DNA from 2 places in the Nocardioides sp. JQ2195 genome. Region 2 is predicted to be linked to the other one. Evidence: riboswitches for the same ligand, from Rfam matches in the RefSeq annotation. Region 2 holds a riboswitch; the other holds the start of a gene.

Region 1 (5,242 bases), 360 kb from region 2:
GAGAACTCCAGCCTCCGCCGCAAGCTGGGCGAGGCTCGAGTCGCCGCCCGGTCGACCACCAGTGACGCCGAGCAGGCGCTCGTCGCCGCCGAGGAGCTGCGGGCGAAGGCGGAAGCAGCAACGGCCAGCGCCGAGGCGGAGACACGACGCCTGCGCGCCCAGATCGAGGAGCTGCAGTCCGCGGTCTCGGCGGCCCGGCGTGAGACCCGTTCCGAGCGTGACGAGACCACCGTGCGCGCTCGCGTCCTGCTCGACACCCTCCTCGAGGCCGGCCAGGGCCTGCGCCGAGAACTCGCCCTGCCGACCGTCACCGGCTCGCCGGGCGACCGGGTGGAGGCCGAGCTCGCCGTCGCGGGCACGCGTGTGCCGACCGGTGCCGCCTCGCTCGGTCCTTCCAGCCCTGCTCTGCTGGAGCAGTTCCTGACCATGCCGCGAGCCAGGCTCATCATCGACGGCTACAACGTCAGCAAGACGGCCTGGCCCGACTCCAGCCTCGAGGCCCAACGCATCCGGTTGCTCAACGGCCTCGCACCGCTGATCGCCCGCACCGGCGCAGAGACCACCGTGGTCTTCGACGCCGCGTCACAGACGCAGCGGGGGGTGGTCAACGCGCCTCGTGGCGTGAAGGTGCTGTTCAGCCCCGAGGGCGTGATCGCCGACGACGTGATCCGCGACCTGGTCGCTGCCGAACCACAGGGCCGGGTGGTCGTGGTGGTGACCACCGACCAGGCGATTGTCACCGACGTGCGCCGAGCGGGCGCCCGGCCGATGGCCTCGGCCGCCCTGGTCAGCCTGCTGGCTCGCTGAACCTCTCCGGAGCTGGTCCGCCGGTCGCTGCGCATCAGTGTCGGTGCTCCCTGCGAGGGTGCCTCTCAACCGGGAACTTCCCCTCCCGGCTCCCAGAGAGACGAGGACATGACATGACCTTGCACATCGACTGTGACACCTGCGAAGTCCGAGGCCTGGCCTGCCACGACTGCGTGGTGACCGTGCTGCTCGGGCCGCCACCGGAGCTGGCCTTCGACGACGACGAGCAGCGCGCGCTCGGCGTGCTTGCCGAGTCCGGTCTGGTCCCTCCGCTGCGGATGGTGACACCGGTGGCCGGACCCGAGGTGGAATCCGCCTGACCTCCCGCACGGTGGGACTCGTGTGGCATGTGTGACGCATGACACGTCTCCCCGTGGTTCGTGGCGCGAAACACCCCGCGACATGTGGACGAAGGGTTTGCTGCTGGGGGAGAGCACGTCTAATCTTGACGCTTCAGGTGCCCGTACCAGTTGATCAACCAGGATCGGCTCGGGCACCGCGCCGAGTCTGGAACCGAGGGCGGGGAAGTCCGAGGCAACGGAACCGGGGAACCACGTTTCCCTGGGGTGAATCACACGCAAGGCGGGAACCTCCGTGGAGCGTGTGTAGGGCTTCTTTGTGCCCGAACCCGTCAGCTCACCCGGTAGGCGTCGAACAAAGAGGGAGTACGTCCGCTAGATGCAGCACGGACGGAAGCGCGTCATGGCTGGCCTGACCAGCGTGATCGCCATCATCGGAATCAGCACTCTTCCCGCAGCGCCGAGCAACGCGGAGCCTGACATCGATGATGTCAAGGCACGCGTCGACAAGCTCTACCACCAGGCGGAGCAGGCATCGGAGCGTTACAACGACGCGAAGATCAAGTACGACGACCTGCAGGACGACCTCACGGCTCTCAAGGCCGACGAGAAGAAGCAGCAGCAGAAGGTCGACACGCTGACCAGTGCGGTCAACGAGTCCCTGGCTGCCCAGTATGAGGGCAGTGGCGTCTCCGCCACCAGCCAGCTGGTGGTCTCCGACAGCCCGGACCAGTTCCTCTCCGAGCTGACCACGCTCTCGGCCTTCAACGACGTCCAGGCCACTGCCATGGACGACTACACGCGTGAGGTCGCCGCCCTCGACATTCGCCGTGAGGCCACCCAGGAGCGCGTCGACGAGCTGGCCGAGACCAAGGGCGAGCTGGCCGACAACAAGGCCGAGGCCGACGACAAGCTGGCCGAGGCCAAGGAGCTGCTCGGCGACCTCGAGGCCAAGGAGCGGGCCGCGCTCGCCGAGGAGTCGAGCCGTGGAGACAGCACCCGTCTTCCCACCAACGTTCCCGTCTCCGGCCGCGCGGCCGCTGCGGTCAACTACGCGCTCGCCCAGGTGGGGGACTCCTACGTCTACGGCGCCGCTGGCCCCAGCGCGTTCGACTGCTCGGGCCTGACCATGATGGCTTGGGCCCAGGCCGGTGTCGGCCTGCCGCACTCCTCGAGCGCCCAGATGGGCTCCGGTGCGCGCGTCTCCTCGGGTGATCTCCAGCCCGGCGACCTGGTCTTCTACTACAGCCCGGTCAGCCACGTCGGCATCTACATCGGCGGCGGACGCATCGTCCACGCGGCCAACCCCGGCTCCGGTGTCACCATCGCCGGCGTCTTCTCGATGCCCTTCTCCGGCGCCGTCCGGCCGGGCTGATCGGCAGTCCGCTGAGCAAGGACTCGAAAGCGTTGGCCGGTCGCCCACTCTGGTGGGTGGCCGGCCTTTCGCTTGTCCTCCTCGCGGCCCTGGTGGTCACCTGGCTGGGCAAGGACGACCCGCAGCCGCCGCAACCCCACCTCACGTCCCCGACTGCGAGACAGGACCTGGCGGCCGAGGCGTTGCTGGACCTCCAGGCTGCCGTCCGTTCCCGTGACGCCGCTGACCTCGGCCCGGACGCCTCGGACGCCGCGGGCGCCGCGGTCGCGAACGCGGCAGCGCTGCGCATCGCCGACTTCACGCTGCGCTACGTCGACGAGGACGCAGCGCTCAGCACGAAGCTGCCGGACGGCCAGTGGGCGGCGGCTGTCGACGCCTCGTGGCGCTTCGCGGGCTTCGACGCACGACCCGCGCACGCCGAGGTCACCTTCGTCTTCGAGGTCGGGGCCGAGCGCGCCTCGATCGTGTCGGTGGGGGACGGCGATCGGCGTACGCCCTTGTGGCTGGCCGGTCGGGTGCAGGTGCGCCGGGGCCCGGCGAGCCTGGTCGTCGCCGCCGAGGGACAACTCGTCGACGCCTTCGCCAAGCGCGCCCGAGCTGCGGTGGCGCAGGTGCACAAGGTGATCCCGACGTGGAAGCAGGAGCTCGTCGTGGAGGTGCCCGCATCCGATGAACAGCTCGACAGCGTGCTCAACGCGGAGCCCGGTGACTACGCCAACATCGCAGCCGTCACCACCACCGTCGACGGCACCTTGTCGCCCTCGGCGCCGGTGCACGTCTTCGTGAACCCGGAGGTGTACTCCGGGCTCAAGCGCGACGGGGCCCAGGTGGTGATGACCCACGAGCTGGTGCACGTGGCCACCGGTGCCGCGACGGCGACCACCACGCCCCTGTGGCTGCTGGAGGGGTTCGCCGACTTCGTCGCGTTGCGCGACAGCGAGCTCCCGCTGTCGGTCACGGCGGGCCAGATCCTGCAGAAGGTGAGGTCGGGCGGGGCCCCCCGGGCACTTCCCGCAGGCAACGAGTTCGACACCCGCACCACGCACCTCGGGGCTTCCTACGAGGCCGCGTGGTTGGCCTGCCGCCTGTTGGCGCAGACTGGGAGCGAGCAGGACCTGGTGCGTCTCTATCGTCAGGTCTCGAACGGCGGGGAGCTCGACGCGGCGCTGCGTCAGCACTTTGGCTTCGGTGAGAAGGAATTGGTGGCGCGATGGCGAGCGGAGCTCCGGCGACTGGCCGGGTGAGCCCTGCCGACGGGCCGATGAACGCCACGACCCGCTGTCAGCTGTGGCTCATGGTCGGGGGAGGGGCACTCGTCTTCGCGGTGATCGCCTGGTTGGTGGTCCCGTGGCACCCGGTGCCGGGGGGAACGCCCGAGCCTGCTTCGGCCTCCGAGATCTTCACGCCGGCCCAGATCCGACGCGGTGACGCATATGCCCACTGGACCCGGCTGCTGAGCTGGGCCTCGCTCGCGGTCTCCCTGGTGGTCGCGTGCCTGTTCGGCTTCACGACGTGGGGCAGCCGACTGCTGGGCACCAAGTCGCGACCTTGGCCGATCACCGTCATCGGGCTCACCGCGGTGCTGCTGCTCGTCCGGGAGCTGGTGACCCTGCCGTTCGGCCTGGTGCTGCGCCAGCGCCGCGTCGCCTACGGGCTGACCGACCAGGGCCTCGGCGCGTGGTTCGTCGACCAGGCCAAGGGACTCGGCCTGGGCATCGTGTTCACCTCGATCGGACTGCTCGTGCTGCTCGCCTGCGTGCGTCGGTGGCGGACGTGGTGGCCGGTCGTCGTCTCCGGAGTCTTCGTGGCACTCGTGATGGCCGGCTCATTCCTCTACCCGGTGGTCGTGGAGCCGGTCTTCAACAACTTCGAGTCGATGCCCCAGGGCACGCTGCGCACCGAGATCCTGGCCCTCGCCGACGAGGAAGGGGTCGCCGTCGACGACGTCCTGGTGGCCGACGCCTCACGACGTACGACGACCCTCAACGCCTACGTCTCGGGCTTCGGTGGCACCCGGCGCGTGGTGGTCTACGACAACCTGGTCAACGACCAGCCCGACGACCGGGTGCTCTCGGTCGTGGCCCACGAGCTGGCCCATGCCAAGCACGACGACGTCCTCACCGGGACCGGTCTCGGCGCCTTCGGGTCGGTGGTCGGCATCGGCCTGCTCGGCCTGGTGATGGCCCGCCCCGGCCTTCGCCGACGGGCCGGCGTCGACGGCTTGTCGGATCCGCGGGCCGTGGCCGTGGTGCTGGCGCTGCTGGCCCTGGCCACGGTGGTCACCAGCCCGGTGGAGAACACGATCAGTCGACAGATCGAGACCCGCGCCGACGTGGATGCGTTGGCGGTGACCCCGGCCTCGGCGATGGTGGAGCTGCAGCGCGAGCTCTGCGTGCGCTCGGTGTGTGACCCGGAAGGTCCAGCCTGGTCACAGTTCTGGTTCGGCAGTCACCCGACCGTGCTGGAGCGGGTCGCGATCGCCGAGCAGCTGGCTGATCAGCCCTGACGGCAGGACTGGCCGCCGGGTCGTCCGGGCAGCCGACGGGCCGGCCGGCACGTGGAGCTCAGCGCTCGTAGAGTGCTGCCACGTCGGCCCGGTGCTCGCGCATGACCGCGTTGCGCTTGAGCTTCAACGACGGGGTCAGCTGACCGTCCTCCTCGGTCCAGTCGATCGGCAGCACGTTGAACTTGCGGATCGACTCGGCCTTCGAGACCGCCTTGTTGGCGTCGTCGACCGCGCTCTGGACGGCAGCCACCAGGT
Region 2 (5,242 bases):
CAGCACCAAGCGAGCCCTGGTGGAGGCGGCCGCCGGGCTGTTCGCCGAGCACGGCTACGCCAGCACCTCCCTCGACGCGATCGTCGCTGAGGCGCAGGTCACCAAGGGCGCGCTCTACCACCACTACAGCGGCAAGCAGGCCCTCTTCGAAGCCGTCTTCGAGCGCATCGAGGCCGAGGCCGCCCAAGCCATCGCCAAGGGAGTCAAGGGGGTCAAGGACCCCTGGGAGAAGGCGCTCGAAGGGCTTCGCGCCTTCCTCACGGTGGTCCAGGACCCGGCCTACCGCCGCATCGTGATCCAGGAGGGCCCTGCCGTGCTGGGCTACGAGCGCTTCCGCGAGCAGGAGGAACGCTCCTCGTTCGCGATCGTGCTCGACGTGGTGCAGAACGTGCTCTCCGCGGGTCCGTGGGAGCTGGAGCAACCCATGATCGACACCTTCAGCCGGATCTTCTTCGGCGCGCTGAGCAGTGCCGGGGAAGGAGTCGCGTCCAGCGCCCAGCCCGAGGAGGCCAGTGCCCGCGTGGAGGCAGCCATCGGCTTCATGCTGATGGGACTGCGCAGCCTGGTCGACCAGGGCATCGAGCTGGTCGACCCCGTGACCGGCGACAGCGCGGTGCGCAACTGAGGACCGGGACCCTCCGCCCACAGGGACCCTCCCGTCCACAGGGACCCTCCGCCAGCGGCTGACCAACGACGAAAGGGCCTCCGACCGAAGCGGTCGGAGGCCCTTTCGTGATCGGCGTCAGTTGTAGCTGACGTTCCCGCCGTCAGCGGGGACCAGCTCGATCCAGACGTTGCCGGCCGGGATCTTCAGCGCACCCGCCTTGGTCTTGAGCTTGAGCGCACTGTCGGCCGCTCCCTTGCTCCAGGTGCCGGTCACGGCCTTGCCGTCGTTGAAGACAGTGGCCTCTCCGGTGCCGTGGAACTTGGTCTCGGGCACGAAGTTGCCGGCCGGGTCCTTGTAGCCCGCATCGCCCACCTCGACCTTGAGCACCAGCACGGTGTCGGGGGTGAACTGGTCGTCGGCGGCGGCGTTGGAGTTCTGGTTGTGGTACTTGCCACCCTGGAACGACCAGTTGGTGGTGTGTCCACCCGAGAACGACGCCGAGATGGAGGTGGCCTTCTTGCCCTTGGGCAGGTCCTTCGCCTCGCCCCACGGCAGGTAGTCGTCGGGACGGGCGTCCTCGGAGAGCTTGCTCGCCTTGGCGAGCTTGCCCAGGTCGACCATCAGGTTGTAGGGAGCAGAGCGGCCGGAGTCCCGGTAGAAGCCGGCAGCGCCCTCCTGGTGGAACCTGATGCCGGCACCCTTGAGGCGGTTGATCGTCGGCATCGCGGCGCCGCTGGTGACCATCTGGGCGTCCACCGGCGACACGATGCCGATGTCGGAGGCGCGCATCGAACGGACCGGACCCACCTGGGCGGGGATCGTGGAGTAGTAGAACGCCGCCAGCCGCGTGCTGCCCCCCTCGACGAGCTCCTCGACCACCATGTCGGCCGAGCTGAGCCCGATCTGCGGGGCACTGCTGCCGGTGTTGTCGATCTTGACGACGTAGACGGGGTGGTCCTGGCTGGCCGAGTCCTTGCCCGAGACGTCGAGGCCGGTCATCGGCCAAGTGCTCTCGAGCACCTCGGCCCGAGCCTGCTTCTTTGCCTCCTGGGCCTGCTCGTCGTTCTTGTCATCTCCGCCGCAGGCAGTGAGCGTCAGGCTCAGGGCAAGGGCGGCCGCCAAGGCCATCGTGGGGCGGACACGGCGCACGTGGATCTCCGATCGTCAACAACTTCAGTCGAGAAGCAAGTGTGAAGGTGTGCCACCCCGATCCGGGGAGGCGCGCCCTCGGCACGGCGAGGATCGCCGGGGGTGAACCTACTCGCGTGACCCAGCCCACAGGACCGAGCGGTCGAGCAGTGCCACGGCACCCGTTCGACTCACCGCCGCCGCAGGGTGCCGGCGTAGAATCTGGTCGTCCAGGCGAACTCACGCTTCACCCTGCTCCCGCTGTTGGGGGCGTGGAGGATCTTCACGCGACCGTCCTTGCGGCGAATGAAGATCCCCACGTGGTAGACCCGGCCGTCGTCGTGGAAGAACACCAGGTCGCCCTTGCGCAGGTTGCGCTTGCGGATCTTGCGCACGAAGTCGTACTGCGCGCTCGACGTCCGCGGCAGTCCCCGAAAGCCGGCCCGCTGGTAGGCGAAGTAGGTCAGGCCGGAGCAGTCGAACCGGTTCGGGCCGGCCGCGCCGTACTTGTAGCGGTCGCCGATCTGCCGGGCCGCGACCCGGTAGGCCTTCTGGATCTTCTCCGAGCGGGTCAGCTGGGTGGCTGCCTCGGCCTCCGGCGGTTCGACCACGGTGCCGGCCAGCACCAAGGAGGCGATGAGCAGTGGCAGCACCAGCAGCCTGGAGAGCAGTTGCACGGGCATGGGTGGGTCCTTTCCCACGCCTGTGGGGTGAGCTGTCGGGTTGGAGCCGGAAAGTGCTCCGCCACCGTCGGGTGGCTTCACCCCGAGCAGCGCCGACCCGTCGGGCCGGCGCCGCGTGGAACCTGTGGGTCCCCCACTCCTGCCCCTCGGCTTCGATCGATCACGGGACACTCCGGGACGGGGCAGGACTCGGCGTTGTCCCGGAGTGCGTTGAGTTGTCCGCCTGCACGATAAGCGTCTCGGACGCCGGAAATCCACGGAATGCGATCACCCAGCACGCACGGGACCCCACGTCGTACGCCGTCTCCGGAAGGACGACCTCCACTGAGCCGGGTCCGCAGGTGCCCGGGAGTGCCTCAGCCGAGCTTGGCTCCGCCGTCGACGTAGAGCGTCTGGCCGGTGATGTACGACGCCTCGTCGCTGGCCAGGAACGCGGCTGCCGCGGCGATGTCCTCGGGGAAGCCGACGCGACGGACCGGGTTCGCCTCGGCGTTGAGCCTGCGGAACTCATCGACGTCCATCTTCAGACGAGCCGCGGTCGCGTCGGTCATCTCGGTGGCGATGAAGCCGGGGGCGATCGCGTTGGCGTTGATGCCGAACGGGCCGAGCTCGATGCCGAGGGTGCGGGTGAAGCCCTGCACACCCATCTTGGCCGCCGAGTAGTTGGCCTGGCCCCGGTTGCCCAGCGCGGAGACGCTGGAGAGGTTCACGATCTTGCCGTACTTCTGCTCCACGAAGTGCTTCTGCGCCGCCTTGGTCATCAGGAAGGCACCCTTGAGGTGAACGCCCATGACGAGGTCCCAGTCCTGCTCGGTCATCCTGAACAGCAGGTTGTCGCGGGTGATCCCGGCGTTGTTCACGAGGATGTGGATGCCACCGAGCTCGGAGACCACGCGCTCGACGGCTGCCTCGACGGAGGCTGCGTCGCTGACGTCGGCTCCGATGCCGACGGACTTCACGCCGTCGCCCAGCTTGCCGGCCGCCTCACTCGCTGCGGACTCGTCGAGGTCGATGATCGCGACCGCGGCCCCTTCCTCGGCGAACCGCTTGGCGGTGGCGAAGCCAATGCCTCGTGCCGAACCGGTGACCACGGCCACGCGTCCGTCAAAGCGACCCATTTGATTCTCCTTCGGTGAGATGCACGTTCACGACCACCCTAGTCAGGCTCGAGCACGGCTCTGAGCCGGGCGGCATACTCCGCTGGCTCGCCGTCGGCGTACTTCGTGCGCGGCCAGAAGAATCCGCGCAACCCGTCCCCCTTCGTGCGGGGCACCACGTGCAGGTGCAGGTGTGGCACGGACTGGGAGACGGTGTTGTTCATCGCGACGAAGCTCCCCTGCGCGCCCAGCCCGGCGACCATCGCGGAGGCGAGCTGCTGCCCGGCGGCCAGGAAGGGCTCACGCAGCTCGGGCGGCAGGTCCGGCAGCGTGACCACGTGTCGCCGGGGCACCAGCAGGACGTGGCCCTTGAAGACCGGCCGCCGGTCAAGGAAGGCCAGCAGCTGCGGCGTCTCGAGGACCACCTCCGCGGGCGTCTCCCCCGCGACGATCGAGCAGAAGGCGCAGGCAGTCACGAGTGACCCACGCCACGGTCGAGGAGGACGGTCATGCCCAGAACGTAACCTCCTGTTACGGTGCTTGTCAGTTACAGCCAACTGGCTGGGCCGGACCTCCGCGACCTGACGGTCCGCGAAGTTGGACCGGTCTTCCGCGGGATCAACGATCCCTGAACCCTGCCGACCGGCCCGGTTGGCGTCAATCGCCGCGACCACGAGTCGAGTGCGTCCGGGCCGTGGTCGCGTGCGAACCAGAGGAGCACCAGTGCCCGGAATCGAGTCCGCGCAGTTCAGCATTCCCGTCATCGTCGCCCTGTTGCTGTTCTTCTACGGAGGAACGTTCTGGGTCTCGACCATGATCGGGAAGAAGGAAGAGAATGCCGACGGCTTCATGACCGCCGGCAACAACATCGGCTTCGGCATCTCCGCCGGCAGCATGACCGCCACGTGGATCTGGGCGTCCTCGATGTACGCCGCCGCCACCTCCGGCTTCACGTACGGCATCTCCGGCCCGATCCACTACGGGTTCTGGGGGGCGCTGATGATCCTGTTCATCTATCCCTTCGGCAAGCGGATCCGCGCCGTCGCGCCACGCGCGCACACCTTGGCCGAGGTGATGTTCGCCCGGCACGGTCGCTCCAGCCAGTTGCTGCTCGCCGGGTCCAACCTGGTCGGCAGCCTGATCAGCCTGATGTCGAACTTCATCGCAGGTGGGGTGCTGATCTCCCTGCTCTCCCCCTTCAACTTCACCCAAGGTGTCGTCACGGTGGCCGGCGGGACACTGCTCTACACCCTCTGGTCAGGATTCCGAGCCTCGGTGCTGACCGACTTCCTGCAGGTCCTCGCGATGCTCGGTGCGGTCGCAGTGATCGTGCCCTTCATCTTCTTCGCCGCCGGGTTCCCGGCCGTCTTCGAGACCGGCGCGGGAAACCTGACGGCCCAGCAGGGCAACTTCTTCTCCAGCGATGCCTTCCTGAACCAGGGTGCGCCGTACATCGCAGCGGTGCTCGCCTACGCCATCGGCAACCAGACCATCGCCCAGCGGCTCTTCGCGGTCCGTGAGGACCTGATCAAGCCGACGTTCCTCACCGCGACGCTGGGCTACGGGTCGATGGTGATCGGCGTCGGCATGCTCGGTGTCCTGGCGCTCTACCTCGGTTTCGAGCCCAGTGGCGGCGAGGTCAACAACCTGATCCCCGAGATGGCCGCCGAGTACCTGCCCGGCCTCCTGCTGGCGGTCTTCTTCATCATGATCATCGGCGCGCTCTC

What was found. Region 2 has a riboswitch for cyclic di-AMP ahead of ncot_RS04760 (C40 family peptidase). Riboswitches for the same ligand answer to the same signal wherever they lie in the genome.
Region 1: linked by a shared signal. The riboswitch ahead of ncot_RS06605 (C40 family peptidase) and the one ahead of ncot_RS04760 (C40 family peptidase) in region 2 are both predicted to bind cyclic di-AMP.

Annotation. Positions count from the first base shown of each region.
Region 1 covers NZ_CP050902.1:1,371,928-1,377,169, forward strand. Annotated here, with positions in the region: gene ncot_RS06595 (NYN domain-containing protein) at 1-807, shown strand, start outside; gene ncot_RS06600 (hypothetical protein) at 921-1,127, shown strand; cyclic di-AMP (ydaO/yuaA leader) riboswitch at 1,297-1,472, shown strand; gene ncot_RS06605 (C40 family peptidase) at 1,510-2,481, shown strand; gene ncot_RS06610 (hypothetical protein) at 2,538-3,725, shown strand; gene ncot_RS06615 (M48 family metallopeptidase) at 3,722-4,987, shown strand; gene ncot_RS06620 (AMP-dependent synthetase/ligase) at 5,046-5,242, opposite strand, start outside.
Region 2 covers NZ_CP050902.1:1,008,757-1,013,998, reverse strand. Annotated here, with positions in the region: gene ncot_RS04770 (TetR/AcrR family transcriptional regulator) at 1-625, shown strand, start outside; gene ncot_RS04765 (DUF3048 domain-containing protein) at 743-1,756, opposite strand; gene ncot_RS04760 (C40 family peptidase) at 1,927-2,418, opposite strand; cyclic di-AMP (ydaO/yuaA leader) riboswitch at 2,423-2,586, opposite strand; gene fabG (3-oxoacyl-ACP reductase FabG) at 2,775-3,536, opposite strand; gene ncot_RS19605 (HIT family protein) at 3,575-3,991, opposite strand; gene ncot_RS04745 (sodium:solute symporter family protein) at 4,239-5,242, shown strand, end outside.